4 regions of the Paenibacillus sp. sg306046 genome follow, and region 4 is predicted to be linked to each of the others. Evidence: riboswitches for the same ligand, from Rfam matches in the RefSeq annotation. Region 4 holds a riboswitch; each other region holds the start of a gene.

The links. Region 4 has a riboswitch for cyclic di-AMP ahead of AC6ROY_RS22220 (resuscitation-promoting factor). Riboswitches for the same ligand answer to the same signal wherever they lie in the genome.
Region 1: another riboswitch for cyclic di-AMP. It lies ahead of AC6ROY_RS14395 (TrkH family potassium uptake protein); the one in region 4 lies ahead of AC6ROY_RS22220 (resuscitation-promoting factor).
Region 2: another riboswitch for cyclic di-AMP. It lies ahead of AC6ROY_RS12130 (CAP domain-containing protein); the one in region 4 lies ahead of AC6ROY_RS22220 (resuscitation-promoting factor).
Region 3: another riboswitch for cyclic di-AMP. It lies ahead of AC6ROY_RS21940 (stalk domain-containing protein); the one in region 4 lies ahead of AC6ROY_RS22220 (resuscitation-promoting factor).

What each region holds. Positions count from the first base shown of each region.
Region 1 covers NZ_JCAMRT010000012.1:155,288-159,496, reverse strand. Annotated here, with positions in the region: gene AC6ROY_RS14400 (potassium channel family protein) at 1-498, opposite strand, end outside; gene AC6ROY_RS14395 (TrkH family potassium uptake protein) at 514-1,890, opposite strand; cyclic di-AMP (ydaO/yuaA leader) riboswitch at 1,958-2,130, opposite strand; gene AC6ROY_RS14390 (CPBP family intramembrane glutamic endopeptidase) at 2,419-4,044, shown strand.
Region 2 covers NZ_JCAMRT010000010.1:25,667-29,875, reverse strand. Annotated here, with positions in the region: gene AC6ROY_RS12135 (methyl-accepting chemotaxis protein) at 1-1,453, opposite strand, end outside; cyclic di-AMP (ydaO/yuaA leader) riboswitch at 1,930-2,064, shown strand; gene AC6ROY_RS12130 (CAP domain-containing protein) at 2,073-3,029, shown strand; gene AC6ROY_RS12125 (antibiotic biosynthesis monooxygenase) at 3,159-3,494, opposite strand; gene AC6ROY_RS12120 (NAD(P)/FAD-dependent oxidoreductase) at 3,735-4,209, opposite strand, start outside.
Region 3 covers NZ_JCAMRT010000027.1:58,418-62,626, forward strand. Annotated here, with positions in the region: gene purE (5-(carboxyamino)imidazole ribonucleotide mutase) at 1-477, opposite strand, end outside; purine riboswitch at 653-754, opposite strand; gene AC6ROY_RS21935 (DUF6483 family protein) at 887-1,594, opposite strand; cyclic di-AMP (ydaO/yuaA leader) riboswitch at 1,715-1,875, shown strand; gene AC6ROY_RS21940 (stalk domain-containing protein) at 1,879-2,718, shown strand; gene AC6ROY_RS21945 (polysaccharide deacetylase family protein) at 2,913-3,725, shown strand; gene AC6ROY_RS21950 (DoxX family protein) at 3,831-4,209, shown strand, end outside.
Region 4 covers NZ_JCAMRT010000028.1:49,525-53,733, reverse strand. Annotated here, with positions in the region: gene AC6ROY_RS22230 (HD domain-containing protein) at 1-515, shown strand, start outside; gene AC6ROY_RS22225 (TatD family hydrolase) at 568-1,335, shown strand; cyclic di-AMP (ydaO/yuaA leader) riboswitch at 1,572-1,751, shown strand; gene AC6ROY_RS22220 (resuscitation-promoting factor) at 2,078-3,169, shown strand; gene rnmV (ribonuclease M5) at 3,281-3,841, shown strand; gene rsmA (16S rRNA (adenine(1518)-N(6)/adenine(1519)-N(6))-dimethyltransferase RsmA) at 3,838-4,209, shown strand, end outside.

The DNA.
Region 1 (4,209 bases), on a different contig from region 4:
ATCCTTGAGCGTCCGCCCGTTCAGACAGCGCGGCACGGTCAGCTCGGCAATCGTATATTCGCTGGACAGCTCGATATAATCGAGCAAGTTCGGCGAAACGAGCTGATGCGCCACCCGAACGCCCATATCGCGTTCCGGGAAAATGACGCGATCGACGCCGATCTTGTCCAGCACCTTGCCATGCAGCTCGGACAGCGCTTTGGCTACGACCATCTTCGTCCCGGTATCCTTGAGCAAAATCGTCGTTAAAATGCTCGCCTGGATATCGTCGCCGATGGACACAACCACACAGTCAAAGTTACGCAGACCTAGCGACCGAATCACGTCCTCGTCCGTCGAATCGGCTACGACTACATGGGTTAGCTCATCACTCAGCGCCTCAACCGCTTCCTCATCCTTATCAATGCCCATAACCTCATAGCCAAGCTTGATCAGCTCTTTGGCCAAACTGGAGCCGAATCGGCCCAAACCGATGACTGCATATTGACTGCGTTTCATCCTGTGTCTTTTCCCCTATCCGATGGTGATTTTCCCTTCCGGGTATCTGTACAGCTCTTTCTCGGCTTTGGGCGTGAGCGCATAAGCAAGCGTCAGCAATCCCAGACGGCCGGCAAACATCGTAAACGCAATCAGCACCTTGCCGAAGCTTGACAGCTCGGGCGTCAGTCCCATACTGAGCCCGACCGTGCCGAATGCCGAGACAACCTCGAACAAAATCATCAGGAAGCTGTGATCCTCCGTCGTCGACAGCAGCATCGTCACCGTCATCACCAGAAACAACGCCAGCATCGTCAGCGTGATCGCCTTCAAAATCCGGTCTTTGCCGAGACGGTACCGGAATAACACGATGTCCTCCTTGCCCCGAATCATCGCCATCATGGCTCCGACAAGCACTGTAAACGTCGTCGTCTTCACTCCGCCGCCCGTTGAGCCGGGCGAAGCTCCAATAAACATCAGAATGATGATGAAAAACTGGGTCGCCTGGCGCAGCCCGGCTATATCGACGGTATTGGCGCCAGCGGTCCGCGGCGATACGGATTGAAAGAAGGAGGCCAGCAGCTTGCCGTCCCAGCCGAGTGGCCCAAGCGTTCGCGTATTGGAATATTCGAACATAAAAATGACGACGGCGCCAAGCGCGATCAGCAGACCGCTTGCCGACAGCACCACCTTGGAGTGCAGCGACAGCTTATGCTTTTGCCTGAACGACCTTTTCCTCAGCTCCAGCAAATCCGACAACACGACAAACCCGAGTCCTCCCAGCACAATAAGCGCCATCGACACGACATTTACCGTGACATCAGCGGCGTATGCAGTCAAACCGGAAAACGGTCCCGTCACCGGGCCGAATAAATCAAAGCCCGCATTATTAAAAAACGAAATGGCGTGAAACACACCGTAGCCGATCCCCCGGACCAGTCCGAGGTCAAACGACCAACGGATCGCCAGCACGACCGCGGCCGCCACTTCGATCGTCAGCGAATAAATCAGCACCTTGCGAATCAGACGTATGATGCCTTCCATGCTGCCCTGATTCATCGCTTCCTGCAGGATCAGCCGCTCCTTGAGCGAAATCCGCTTCTTAAGCATAAATGCAAACAAGGTTGACATCGTCATAAAGCCGAGACCTCCGACCTGGATCAGCACGGCGATGACCACTTTGCCGAACAACGACCAGTGCAGCCCGGTATCCACCACGACAAGTCCGGTGACACAGGTCGCCGAGGTTGCCGTAAACAACGCATCAAGCAGCGGCGTCGGATTGCCGTCGGCCGCCGAGACAGGCAGCATAAGCAGCACCGTACCCAGCAAGACGATCGCGGCAAAGCCGGCTACAAGAATTTGCGGCGGCGTCAGTTCGAATTTTTTCACGGCGTGAGCGTTTTTTTTCATCTCATGGGGCACCTCATTACCGTTTGTGAACAACAAAAAAAGCACGGGAAACCCAGTGCTGTGTACAAGGTTCCTGCATACAAGCCTACGAGGTTAGCTGTCGGATTCGGATGTACAGGCACCCTATCCATGCCCCGCAGCCTGACGGCCGGGCACGGAATTCACCCCAAGTTTCATGGTTCCCCCGTTTTCAATGCGCGATGCAAAAGCGGCATCTTTGAAATTCGGCTTTGCGATTCAATTCATATGAATTATAAGCGGGTTTGAACAGAAGTACAAAGCTGTTTTTCCCCTTTGTACGCGAATAAAGCGAGTCCGCAGTATATGTAAGCGATCCCATACGGTCGGCGCTTGCGCTCGCTTGTTTTTTCCGGTTCTTACGCGTGTTATCATACAATTATCAGCAAGCATGGATGAGCTGTGCTGCGAATACAATACAAATGCAGGCTGATCAGGCCCACCAGCAACGGCTACATGATGAGTCTGTGCCGGACTCGGCCTAATTTTGAACCGGACAAGGAGTGCGCCATGCCAACCTTTCAGCACCGCCCCCCGCTGCTGCTCGCCCTTATCGGGCTGCTGCTTTATTTCGGCTTGTCCTATGCCGCTCCGTTGTTCGACAAGCGTCCCTCCGAAAACGCGAAACCGCCGGCCGGTCCTGCAATCAGCAAGCAGGCCGCCGTGGAGGCGGCCGCCGCCTTCATCGACCGCCGCTTCGGCCTGTCGCAGACGTACACCGCCCATACGCTGTTCCAGTCGTCGATGTCGCGCAGCGGATACTTGCAGCAGGCGAAGCTGGCTGAGGAATACCAAGCCCGATTCGCGGCGCGCTTCCCGCTCGATTTTTACGAGGTGGAAATTCAGGATGGCGCAGCGACGTATTATGCGGGCGTAAATTTCACGACCGGCAGCTTGCTGAGCTTCAGCGCATACAAAGCGCCCACTGCCCGCACCGAAACGCTGCCAACGCTGGAAAGCAGCCCGGAGGCTGCCGCCGAGCAAGCGGTGCGCGACATGGGCTTCGACCTAGCAGGCTTCACGCAGCGTAACAGGAGCAACCCGGCGGGCGAAGCGGTGCTTGTCTTCGTCAGCAAAACGGAGCGAATCGGCGAAGCGCCGCTGGAGCTGCAGCTGCAAATCGCTGGCGGGAAGGTCATCGCCTTCCGCCCGGTATTTCCGCCGCCGGACAGCTTCCTGAGCTGGCAGGAGCAGCAGGATGACATGTCCGGCTTGCTGACCCGCATCAGCTTGCTTGCTTCGCTGGCTATGGCGCTGGCCGCGCTCTTTATCGTCATCCGTCAGCGGCGGCAAATTACGTTTACCCGCGGGCTTGTGCTCGCGCTTGTTTTTCTCGCCTTGTACGTACTGAACAATTTCAATATGCTGCCTGCGTTCCGCACGACTCATGGAAGCGGCCCGTCAGATCTTAACGCTATCCTTTATTTATGGATCATCAACATTTATGTCACGCTGATGGCCGTCTCGACGTATTTCGCGATGCTCGCGGGCGGCCGGCTGATGCAAAACAGCGGCAAACGTCCATGGCCGGTCTGGAGGGACGACGACTTTGGCGCGCAAGCCAAGCAATCCATGCAGGACGGCTATGTCATAGGCCTGTTTATACTCGGCGTCCAGCAGATGCTGTTTGTGTCCGCCTCGGCCGTATTCGACGTGTGGGCGGTGAATGATCCGTCCGACTCCGTCTACAACATGAGGCAGCCGGCGCTGTTCCCGCTGCTTGCCTGGTCGGCAGCCATTTCGGAGGAGGCAATTTACCGGCTGCTCGGCGTATCGCTGTTGCTGCGGTTGACCCGCAGCCCGGCTGTAGCCGTCTTGATCCCCAGCGTCATCTGGGCGATGAGCCACACGCAATACCCGATTTATCCGGTGTATACACGGCTGATCGAAGTCACCGTGATCGGCGTCATCTTCGGGTATGTGTTTCTCCGTTACGGCTTTCTGACGGCCGTCTTCGCCCATGCGTCGATGGACAGCATTTTGATGGGACTGTCGCTGGTATACGACGGGAACACGCTGCAAGCGGCCACAGGCTTCGCGTATTTCCTTGTCCCGGCGGCTGTCGGCTTGCTGCTCAGCAAGCTGCACGGACGGCTGCGCCGCCCGCCGTCGCTGCCCGTAGCGCGGCTTCCTTAAAGCAAGCGCCACGCTGCTGGCTCAGCGGCAGCCTGGCCGCTGGCTCAGCGGCAAGACGCATCGCAAACAACCCGAGCCATCGGCAGCGCTGCTGACCGTTGATTCGGGTATTCACATAAAGACACTTCGCACTGGCAAGATCCCTCTACTATTTCAGACGGTTAT
Region 2 (4,209 bases), on a different contig from region 4:
CCATAACCATGCCCTTCCCCACAACCTCTGTGCCATGGCTCATGGATTGCGCAACCTGATGAATTTCGGATTGCACCTCCTTGATCAACGCTGAAATCTGATCGGCGGACTGATGGGATTGCTCGGCCAGCTTGCGCACTTCGCCGGCAACGACTGAAAATCCGCGGCCATGCTCGCCGACGCGCGAAGCTTCAATGGCGGCATTCAAGGCAAGCATATTCGTTTGATTGGCAATACCGGTAATCAGACCGAGAATGTTGCCGATTTCTTGCGAGCGGCGATCCAGCAGGCCGACGGTTGCCGAAGTGTCCTTTACAAACTGGTCGATCACTTTCATTTGCTCAGCCATGTCTTGCACCGCCATATCTCCTTGCGACGATTTGCGCTCCACGTCGTTTGCTTCGTCGGCTACGCCAGAGGAGCTGTGGGCAATCGTCTGGATAACGCCGGAAATTTCGGAAATGGCCCGTGAGCTTTCCGTGCTGGAGCTTTCCTGGTGTTTGATGTTGTCGGCTATCATTTTGATATGCTCATTGATCGCTTCGGCATGCTGATTGTTTTCTTCCATCGTGGAGTAGAGGCTCTTCGCCGAATCGGCCACCTGGACAGACAGCTCCTGAACCTTCACAATGGTATTGTTCATCTTGCGGGTCATGATGTTAAACTTATCGTTGATAATCCCGAGGTCATCGCGCCCTGTCTTGATCTCCACGTCAAGATTGCCCGCACTCACCTGCTCGATTCCCCGAATCAGCTCCTTGATCGGCGAGAGCGTGCGTTTGACAATGTAGAACTGCACAAGCAGGATCAGCACAAGCGAACCGGCCAAAATCAACAACCCGTATGTAAGAAGCGTCTTGAGTCCATTTGGAACGGCAGAAGCATCCGCATCAACGGCAAAATAAGCAAAGATACGGCCACTGCTGTCCTTCAAAGGATAAGCAATCGTGACCCAGGTGCCGAGCGTGTCGTCATATACGGTGGAAAATTCGGAATTTTGCGAGGCCAGCATTTTGGTCACCGTATCAACGACGACCTGCGGCTGCTCGTACATATCGCCAATCCCCAAATTCCCCTCCTTCAACGGCTGCACCAGATGCGTCGGCACCGCCGTGATGGAGGTTTTGTTCCCGTCCTTCAGCTCCGTGCCGAAAATATAGGCTTGGGCAATCGTCGGATTGTACTTGCTCGCCGAATCCATCAAATCGCGCAGCTCGGCCTGCACAGGGCCGTCATAGCTTTTTTCCTGCATGGCTTTCTGTACCTTGCCAATGTCAATTTGCTTGAACCAGGCTGCGGTAACCGTTTCGATCTGGTTGTGAAGCTGCTTGATCAGTATCGACTTCTGAATAAAGTAGCTGGAGATAATCAGAAGCGCCCCAATCAGGACAATGTTGATCGATGAAAGCAGCAGATTTTTTGCATAAAACGACATACCGGTTTTCTTGTCCATGTTGATGCGGTTCCTCCAATATAAAATAGATTTTAAAGGGATCTAACGTGTTGCGAGTATCCTCCCCCTTTGCGGCCAAAACAAATGTCGCTGCACCGCCGTCAGTTTACATAATTCGACAAAGTTCAGGACATTTTTTCCATTATACCATAATTTACTTCGATGTCTTCACCAATAAATGGGACACGCGGTTTCCACATCTGGAAGCCCCCGGATAAATCGCAATCCGTCAGGGACAATCGTCCCCCTGAAGCTCGGAAATCCTCAACGAAAAAAACCGAAATTTCCGCGTTTTGACGCGGAGTTTCGGCTTTTTTAGGTCTAAAAACGTATAGGCGCAGTCCTGCTTTTCTCAATTTTGAACGTATTGTAAATTTTAACATGGAAACTTTTACGGGATGCTTCGCCTTGTGGATCATGTTACTATGAGGCAACCGCAACGAACGGCTCGCTTGGGCCAGTTCGGGCGGACAAAACTAAACGAAAGGCCGAAGCTTCTGTAAGAAGCGCGGGGAACCCACGATTCAGGGGTGAAGCCGCATCTGCGGCCGGGTGATTGCTCTTTGACCCGAACCCGTCAGCTAACCTCGCAGGCCAACATAAGGAGAGGATGGATGTAATGCGTTTCAAAAAAACCGTTTTGACAGGTGCGCTCGCCATTAGTGTCGTTGCTGGAGCAGGCTCTGCCTTTGCAGCGCCGACGACTGCTCCGATCGGACAGGATCTCATCGCGAACCGTCTTCAGCAAACGTACGGATTGTCGCTGAACGAGCTGCTTCAACACGTTCAAGGCGCTAACCTTCGCATAGTATGCCCGCAATTGCAAGGCAATTATCCGGGCCTGCAAGACTTGTATGGCGGCGGCTTCTTCGGGGGCTATACGCCTGCTCCGGTGACGCCGGGCTCTGACGCTGGAACGCCGGACAACGGCTCCGTTCCGGGCTCTGACGCCGGAACGCCGGACAGCGGCTCCGTTCCAGGCTCTGACGCTGGAACGCCGGACAACGGCTCCGTTCCAGGCTCTGACGCTGGAACGCCGGACAGCGGCTCCGTTCCGGGCTCTGACGCCGGAACGCCGGACAGCGGCTCTATTCCGGGCTCTGACGCCGGAACGCCGACGCCAGACACGGGAACGGCTCCGGGAACGCCGGCAGGAGGCACAGAAGCGCCGGCAGCGCCAAGCGCGCCGTCCGGTACAGACACGGCCTCTGCTTACGCTGAGCAAGTGGTGACAATCGTGAACGCCGAGCGGGCCAAAGCCGGCTTGTCGCCGCTGACGAGCGACCCGGCGCTTGCCAATATGGCGCTGGATAAAGCGAAGGATATGTACAGCCGCAATTATTTCGATCATACGTCGCCGACTTACGGCTCTCCATTTGATATGATGAAAACTTATGGCATTAACTATTCATACGCCGGCGAAAATATCGCCAAAGGACAACGTGATCCGCAAGAGGTTATGACTGCCTGGATGAACAGTGCAGGCCATCGGCAAAATATAATGAGCCCGAACTATACGAAAATCGGCGTTGCTTACTACAATGGCGTTTGGGTGCAGGAGTTTATTGCGAATTAAAGAAACGAAATCGGTTGATGCCTTAGTCTCATGAGCAAGCTCTAACACCCCTTTCCTCCGAACGAGTCGGAAGCCATGACGGCTTCCCCGTTCTGGAGTAAGGGGTGTTTGGCTATCTGTAACTTTTCGCTAAGCTTCGGAACCGGCAGCTTGACCGACGCGCGCTGCTTTCAATTCATACATATTAACAGTGGTGCTAATGACAAAGTCCGGAGGCGTGCGATCCTTCTGGTTGCGATGCCCCTCGATATGCTCCGGGCTTCGTTCCCAGTTTTTCCACGCTTCCTCCGATTCCCAGCGAATCATGACCAAAACCTCATCCATATCCTTGCTGCGTTTATTTACCATGACGCTAATATCGAGCAGGCCGGGCATCTTGTCCATCGCACCCGGCCGACTGAATCGCTCGATGATTGTATCGGCATGTCCCGGCTTCGCTTGAATCGTTCTCGTCTGAATCAGCATGCTAGAAGTCTCCTTTGCCTGGCTGGTATACTTGCATCCGTGTTTTCGCGGTTGCTTTTCTTGCGATAATCGAATTCTTCAGCTCCGCTGAAAACTTATACATTCGATTATCTTAAAATATACCTGCCGCAAGCAAAAAGCTGAATGGATTATCCGGCGGCGGCATAGACGATTTGACCGGCTGCCCTCCAGACACGGCTCCCTGCGAGATCAGCCACGAACGTCCGCGCTCCGTTTTCGTTAAGCGAAATCGTCCTCCGTCAGCTCCAAATTAATGGCGGCAGCCGCTCTGCTGCCCGCTGCGGCGGCAAGGATCAGCTGAGAAGGCATCACGTAAGCGGCATCCCCTGCGGCGTACAAGCCCGGAACCGTGCTTTTGCCCCACTCATCGGCGGCAATCCCGCCCAGCTTGTTCACTTCATACTGCAGCGACGCTTCAAAGGACGCATGCGGAAGCCATTCAGGAGCAACAAACCCGCCCGTTCGCTCAATGCGGGTCCCGTCAGCGAATTCCACCTGCCGCAATTTCCCTGCTTCGCCGATAAACGCGGCCACTTCCTGCTCGGTCACCTCGATCCGTCTCGCTTGCAGCAGCAGCTTCTGTTCCTCGCTCAGCACCGCCTGCCCGTTCGTGCAGATAACCAGATTTTGACTCCAGTTATAGAGCAGCTTCGTCAGATGGAATACACTCGGCTGTGTCGAGACAACGATCAGC
Region 3 (4,209 bases), on a different contig from region 4:
CACGCTCTTCTCGATGACCGTCTGTGCAATCCGCTCGCGCCGCTCGGTCAGCTTCCGCTGCAGCTCAGGGTCAAATGCCGCCAAAATTTGCGCCGCATACAGCCCTGCATTGGTCGCACCCGCTTGCCCGATCGCCATCGTGCCTACCGGCACCCCGCCAGGCATCTGCACGATCGAATACAAGGAATCCAGTCCGCTCATCGTTGAAGATTTCACAGGCACGCCAATGACCGGCAGCACCGTCTTCGCCGCAACCATACCCGGCAGGTGAGCGGCGCCGCCGGCTCCGGCGATAATCAGCTTGAGACCGCGCTCGATCGCGGTTTCAGCGTATTCAAACATCAGATCAGGCGTACGGTGAGCCGACACGACCCGCTTCTCGTAGGCCACGCCCAGCTCATCCAAAATATCACACGCATGCTTCATCGTTTCCCAATCCGACTGGCTTCCCATAATTACGCCAACTTGCACAGCCATGTTAACCTCCGTATGCCGCTAACTGTCAGGCGGCGTTGAGTGTAAGTTACTTCCTTATATCTTCTATAATCTAAAAAGCGTCCTCGGATAACCGGCAACAACATACCAGCTATCGGAAGGACGACGAGAAACATCCCTAAGCGCAAGTTAAGGCCAAGCACAACTTGTGCCGACCTCTGATTCAACGCTTACTCGTAGTCCAAAAATTTAAGGTTTTCGGGTAGAAACTTTCGGGCCGTATTCCCGATGTTATACGAGACTATTCAACTTATGACCAGCCTGCGGCAGGCCTTGTTTTCTGCTCTCTCAGTTTAGCAGGGATTAACATGCCATGTCAACTCAAAAACACGAACATTCGATAAATACCGAGCAAATATAGTTCGTATTTCTTGACACCGAATGGAACCAATTACCGGTTATTAACAGCACTATTTTTCATTTCTACGAGTTCGCGCTGACTTTGCTCCACTTCTTCGGCAGTCAGCCCCCCGGCGGCCAGCTGATGCCCCTCCAGCTCGGCCCATCTGGCATACATCATCAGTCCGCGTTCCAGTACATCCAGCCGATCGGAATCCGCACGATCTGCCCGCTGCAAGCCTTCATCTGCGGACAAACGGTGAAACAGCGCATCCTCCGCTTTAGCGAACCGGCCTGTTTCTTCATAATAAGGGATCAGCAGATCAAGCGCCTCCTGGCCCAGCGGACTGCGGCCTACAAGCGCCAGCGCCGCTTCGATCCGCGTGTCGATTTCCGCCTGCATCGTGCGATCCTCTTCATCGGCGCGCACAAGCAGCAGCAGTTCCGCCCATCTGGCCGCCTCCTGGGCGGCCTGACCGGACTGCCCCGCTTCCTGCAGCAATGCGCCGCGGGCCAGCATCATATCGCTCATAGCCAGCGCTTTGCCGACATCAGGCCGCCCCCCCTGGGAAATAAGCTCCAGCAAATCACGGACCGCAAGCGCCTGCAGCAGCCGGGTATCCAGACCGACCAGCCGCTTCATCGCCTGATGTAAAATGTCCATCCGTTCCTGAAGCGCCCGGCCCCGCATGTGCATGACCTGCCCGATCACCTTTGCCGTCTGCTCGATAAGCCGCATAATATAGTCTCGTTTATACATATCAGCCCTCCTCTTCGATTGCTTTCTTCTGTCTATTGTATCATCCGATTGCCGGACACGGTAATCCTGCTGGGAAAGCTGGATGGATTTATGCATTGAAGGGCTGGAAGCGCTATGGTAAAGTCTTAAAAGCCGAATCGAACAGTTTGTTCTGAACGTACGGGGGACGCATCACATGGGGTGAATAGACGATTCCAGCAGCCTTGCTGCCGAATCGAGCTTAGGGAAAATCCTCTTCCCGAACCCGACAACTAACCTCGGAGGCTCGACAGGAGGGAAAACAGTTGAATAAATTTTTGAACACCGTGCTGCTGGCAAGCTTATTTTTGCTGCCTGCATCGCTGGCCGCTTCCACGCCCGCTCAGGCTGAGGTCAATCATGCAGACACCGATATCAAGGTGCAGTTGAATGACCAGCTCATGCAATTCCCTGATTCACAGCCGTTGGTTGACAGCAATTCCAAGCTGCAGGTGCCGGTTCGGGCCATGGCTGACAAGCTAGGCTTCGATATTCAATGGCAGAAGGTCGGTTCGCAGATCGCACTTACCGTCAGCAATGCCGAGGAAAAGCTAACACTGACGACCGGCGATCGCCAAGCCAAGATCAACGAACAGACGGCTGCGCTGGACACACCTGCCTCCATCGTAGATGGCCGTGTGTACTTGCCGTTTCGTCTGCTGGCCGATACGTTCGGTACCCATATCCAATGGGACGGACAAAACCGGATCGCCATTTTGTCAACAGACGGTCAATATCATGCTCCGGCCTGGTACCGCCCTCAGACGATGGCTATCGCTATGAACTACTCCAAAGTTATTGAGGCTAAAGCCTCTGCCTATACGGCAAGTCCTGCCGAAAATGGCGGCTACAACCTTGACTATATGGGCAACCATCTGAAGCTGGGTACGATTGCCGTCGATCCGAACGTCATTCCGCTTGGCAGCAAGGTTTATGTGGAAGGTTATTCCCATGACGGGTTGCCGGTCGGAGGCATGTATGCCATAGCAAGCGATACCGGCAGCGCGATTAAAGGCAACAAAATCGATATCTTTCTCCCCCAAAGCCGCCAGCAGGCGATGACCTTTGGCATTCAGCAGGTCAAGGTGTACATCCTCGCTTCCTGATCCCTGCCAGACAGAGAGAAGCAGCCGCACAGCGATCCTCGGATCGCTGTTTTTTGTTTATGGGGGGACAACTTGACCTTGATCCGCAGTCTGGCCGGAACTCGCCGCCTCCGGTATTATCCATTCGACAAGCTGCATATTACGGCTCCCTTCATCGGACACTAACAGCTGACAAGCTATGGGGAGTGATGCAGGTGGGAATTTGTCAAAGCATAACGACACGGATCGCCTATCGGGGAACGTTGCTGCTGCTTAGCGGCTGTCTGCTCGCCGTCCCTTCTCCAGTGGAAGCCGGACCGCCGGGCGCGCCGGAGACTCGCTCGCTCACAGCGGCTGCGGCTGCTCAGGCAACGGCTTATGGGGCAACAACCAGGGTGCCTGGCCAGGAAGAGGTCGTCTGGAAGGTGGAAACGGACCAGAAGCTGATCGCCCTCACGTTCGACGACGGGCCAAATCCGCTGTATACGCCGCAAATTCTCGACCTGCTGCATGCTTATGAAGCCAAGGGGACTTTCTTCGTGCTTGGCAAACGGGTTCAAATGTACCCGGCGATCGCAATTCGTGAAGTTAATGAAGGGCATGAAATTGCCAACCATACTTTCGACCATCATTATTTGAAAAACTATCCGCCTGACCGGCTCGTCCGTGAAATTCGCCATACGCAGGAAGTGATTTTTGATATTACCGAGCAGATGCCTCACGTATTCCGTCCTCCCGGCGGCTTCTATAACGATCAACTGCTGAGCTCGATGAAAGAAGACAAGCTGACCGTCGTCATGTGGTCCTGGTACCAGGACACGAAGGATTGGCGCAAGCCGGGTGCGGATAAAATTGTACAGCAGGTGCTCGGCAATGTGCATAACGGGGACATCATCCTGTTTCACGATCTCGAAGGAGACTGCAGTCAAACCGTGGCCGCTCTTCGTGTCATTTTGCCCGATCTGAAGGCCCGCGGCTACCAGTTTGTGACCGTTTCAGACCTGATTGCGCGCACACGCCAGCACTGATTTTCCATAAGCAATTGAAAAAGATATTTGTTTGTGATTTTTTTCACTTATTTTATTGCGCGGCAAGCTTATACTGAAGTCAGATAAACAAAGGAGATGATTCACATGATGAACTGGCTCAGAGAAAACCGATACGCTGCCGTATTGCTGACCTTCCTCAGATTGTACCTTGGCTTTGACTGGATGATCCACGGTTGGGAAAAGCTGACCGCAGCAACGCCGTTTAACGCAGGCGGATTTTTGAAAAATGCCGTCGCCAACCCGGTAGCCGACAAAACAACGAAGGAATTGATTTATCCGACCTACACTGCTTTTATCGAAACCTTTGCTTTGCCGAATGCCAAGATTTTCAACTTCCTGATCCCGCTTGGTGAATTTCTGGTCGGACTCGGCCTCATCCTTGGCGCTCTGACAACAGCCGCAATGTTTTTCGGACTGCTGATGAACTTCATGTTTATGTTCGCTGGCACAATCAGCACAAACC
Region 4 (4,209 bases):
GCTTTGCCTTCCGCTCGCTGCTGTCGCCGATGCCGGCCTTGTTTGAGCGCAAGCTGACCTGCAACGATTATTACTTGCTCGACGAGGCATTTATGCAGACGACGCTGATGCAGTGGACACTGGAGCAGGACGAAGTGCTGGCAGACCTGTGCAGCCGGTTCCTGCAGCGGCGCTTGTTCAAGTATGTGACGCTGGAGAGGTTGGATGTGGACGTGCTGGAGCGGCTGCGGGAGCAGTTGACGGCGGCAGGCATTGATCCGGTTTACTACCTTGAGGTGGATTTTCCTTCGGACCAGTCTTACGATGTATACCGGCCGGGAGAGCAGGATGAGAAGCTACCCATTTTGTTGCTTGATTCGCATGACCAGCTGACGGAAATCTCACATAAATCAGAAATTGTCCGTTCGATCAGCGGCATCCAGATGGGAAAATACCATCTTTATTACCCTCAGGAGCTGCTGGTGAAACAGCGGCTTCACCTGGATCGCGACTTGCGGGAGCTGCTGCAGCTATAACCTGGTCTTAATTCCTTCTATATAATAAGCAGACAACACAAAGGAGATTGTTATGTTAATCGACACCCATGCGCACCTGAATGCCCCTGAATTCGATGAAGACCGACATGAAGTGATTGCCCGCGCGCAGGAAAACGGAATTCGTCGAATTGTGAATATCGGCTTCAACCGTGAAACGATTCCGACTTCGCTGGCGCTTGCGGAACAGTATGCATTTATTTATTCGACAGTTGGCTGGCATCCGACGGACGCCAAGGATATGACGGATGACGATCTGGTCTGGCTTGAATCGCTGTGCGCTCATGAGAAGGTTGTGGCAATTGGCGAAATCGGACTCGATTATTACTGGGATACGTCGCCCAAGGATGTTCAGGATCGCGTGTTTCGTGAACAAATCAGGCTGGCGCGCCGGGTAGGACTGCCGATTGCGATTCATAACCGCGATGCGCACCATGATGTGGTGCAGACGCTGCAGGAGGAACGGGCTGCCGAGGTCGGCGGCGTCATGCATTGTTACTCCGGCAGCTGGGAGACGGCCAAGCTTTGTCTGGATATGAACTTCTATATTTCGTTCGGCGGACCGGTTACGTTCAAAAACGCCCGGCAGCCGAAGGAGGTGCTCGCTCAGGTGCCGCTTGAACGGCTGCTGATCGAAACGGACGCGCCTTACTTGACGCCGCATCCGTATCGGGGCAAACGTAACGAGTCTGCTTATGTGCGGCTGGTAGCTGAAGCGGCAGCGGAAATTAAAGGGATTTCTATGGAGGAATTGGCGGAGATTACGACGCAGAACGCGATGAGACTTTTTAAGATTTCGTAGCCAAGAGAGAGGAAGAAAGCGTATCCAAAAATGGAGATACGAATCGCGATTCAAGAAAATTGAAGATAATCCGTTAAAAAACTGCGTCACAACGAGAAATAGATGGATTTTACTTCTAAAAAAGCTCTAATAATGCCGAATTCGAATCAAATTCGCTCTTTTTTTCGAAGTTTGTATACTTTACAAGTTCAGCCTCGGCGTCGTACACTCAATAATAACTTCATACGATCACACTTTTTCCAACATCGCTGAGTTTCCGCAAGGGAAACGGGGGAACCACATCACGGCGGTCGGATTACGACACCGGGATGTTTTTTTAAGGGGTGAATCCTCGGGCACATCATTGTGCCGGAGGTAGGGCGACTCTCAAGTCCGAATCCGTCAGCTAACCTCGTAAGCGTCTAGAGAGAGGTAACGATTGTCGTGTGCTTAACTTTTCATTTGGGTCAAATGAAAAAAGTCACGGGAAGGTTCCTCTTCTCCGCGACTTTTTTGTGTTTCCCCGTAGATGGGATAAATGTCCAAGCACGTTCGTAACGATGCGCCCGAAGGGGGGACGTAGCAGGCAAGTGGCGGCTCTGATGACAGCGGAAGAAACGTTGGGAATTGCATTCCAAACAATTTACCATAGTCGCGTCAGACTCTAATCATGCATAACACTCAAAATGGCGAGGCTTTAAGGAGGACCGAACAAGTGGGAGCTGGAACAACTGAGCAAACCCATGAAAGACGATCATCCAGCATGACCTTCGCGTTGCGATGGAAGCATGGAAACTTGCGTATGATCACGTTAAGCGTTTTGACTTCATTCGCTATGACTTTCATGTTCTTAATGATGTTGCACGGTACGGCTGTCAAGCGCGTATCGCTTGTTGTTGACGGACAGGAGCGCACGTTCCAAACCCGTGGAGAGCAGCTGCAACAAATTCTGGATGAGCAAGGGATCGCGGTTGCCGATCACGATCGGCTGTCGCATGAACGGGATTCGAAGATCAAGTCGGGGGACCGGATTACCGTTACTCGCACGACACCGGTACAGCTTACGGTGGACGGGGAGACGAAGACGGCGTATACGGTCGGCAAGACGGTAGCCAGTGCGCTGCAGGAGCTGGATGTGACGCTTGGCGAACTGGATAAGGTTGTGCCTGCGCTGGACAGTGAAATTAGTGCGCAGAGCGCGGTGAAAGTGGTCCGCGTGAAGAAGGAAGAAGGCGAGCTGCATGAAGCGATCGCGTATGAAACGGTCAAGCAGGATGACGCCAAGCTGTTGAAGGGCAAGGAGCAGGTCGTTCAAGAGGGTCAGGAAGGTTTGAAGATCAAGAAAACCGAGAAGCTGTTTGAGGATGGCGTACTGGTCTCGGAAGAAGTGATTGGCGAAGCTGTACAAACGCAAAGCAAAAAACGTATTGTCGCTGTAGGCACCAAAAGCCCGGTTGTCGCGTTGTCAGCCTCCTCGCCGACGGTGGAGGAACTGACGAAAAACGGAGTGAATTTCGGTTATAAGCAAGTGATTAAAAATGTTACGCTGACCGCGTATTCCGCTGGTAAGGAATCGACGGGCAAGGATGCAAGCCATCCGCAATATGGCGTAACGTCTTCGGGTGCGAAGGTAACGGAAGGTCGCACGATTGCAGTCGATCCTAAAGTAATCCCGATCGGCTGGTGGGTCTATATCGACGGGATCGGCTTCCGCCGGGCTGAAGATACGGGCAGCGCCGTAAAAGGGAACAAGATTGACGTCTTCTTCCAAAGTGATAGCTATGCCGACAAATTTGGCGTTAAACGCGGATATACGGTATATATCATCGGACCGAAGAAGCCGTCTGCTGATTAGGAACATGCAATTCGGGAAGACTGGTAGTCCATATAGATTAACGGATCAAGAAGAGGCGCTTACCGCCCTCTTCTTTTTCCATGTGTACGAATTCGGAAAGGAGCATCGAGCTTGATCAAGGAAATTATCGTAGTCGAAGGCAAGGACGATACAGTCGCCATCAAACGTGCGGTCGAAGCGGAAACGATCGAAACCGGCGGCTCGGCGATCAATGACAGCATTATCCGGCGCATCCGGCTGGCGCAGGAGCGCCGGGGCGTCATCATCTTCACCGATCCGGATCATGCGGGAGAACGAATCCGTAAAATTATCGCGCGCGCGGTTCCTGGCGCCAAGCATGCGTTTCTGACCCAGCAGGCCGCAACAAGCAAGGGAGATATCGGAGTCGAAAACGCCTCCGTGGAGGCGATCCGGTCTGCGCTCGCCAACGTGCGAACCGATTGTCCTGAAGCGGCGTCGGAGATCGCGTGGGACGACCTGCTGGAAGCCGGGCTGATCGTGCATCCTCAGGCTGCGGCCAGACGGCTGGCGATGGGCAACCGGCTCGGCATCGGGTATTGCAACGGCAAGCAGTTCTACAACCGCTGCCGAATGTTTCAAATTTCGCGCGCGGAATTCGACGAGGCCCGGCGTGAGCTGGAGCAGGAAGCACAGAAGGAGGCGGAATCATGAGCCAGCAGTCCAACTTTCCGTCCGGACAAGCGGCCGGCGACATTGCATCGCCCAAGCGGACGAAGGAATTGATGCAGAAGTACGGGTTCACTTTGAAGAAAAGCCTGGGACAAAATTTTCTCATTGACCAAAATGTGCTGAACCGGATTGTATCGGCGGCTGAGCTGGATGCTACGAAAGGGGCGCTTGAGATCGGCCCCGGGATCGGAGCATTAACCCAGCAGCTGGCCAAGCAGGCGTCCAAGGTTGTGGCCGTCGAGATTGACCAGCGTCTTCTTCCGATGCTGGAGGAAACGCTGGCCCCGTATCCGCATGCGTCCGTCGTACATGGCGATGTGCTGAAGGTTGACTTGCAAGCTTTATTTGCC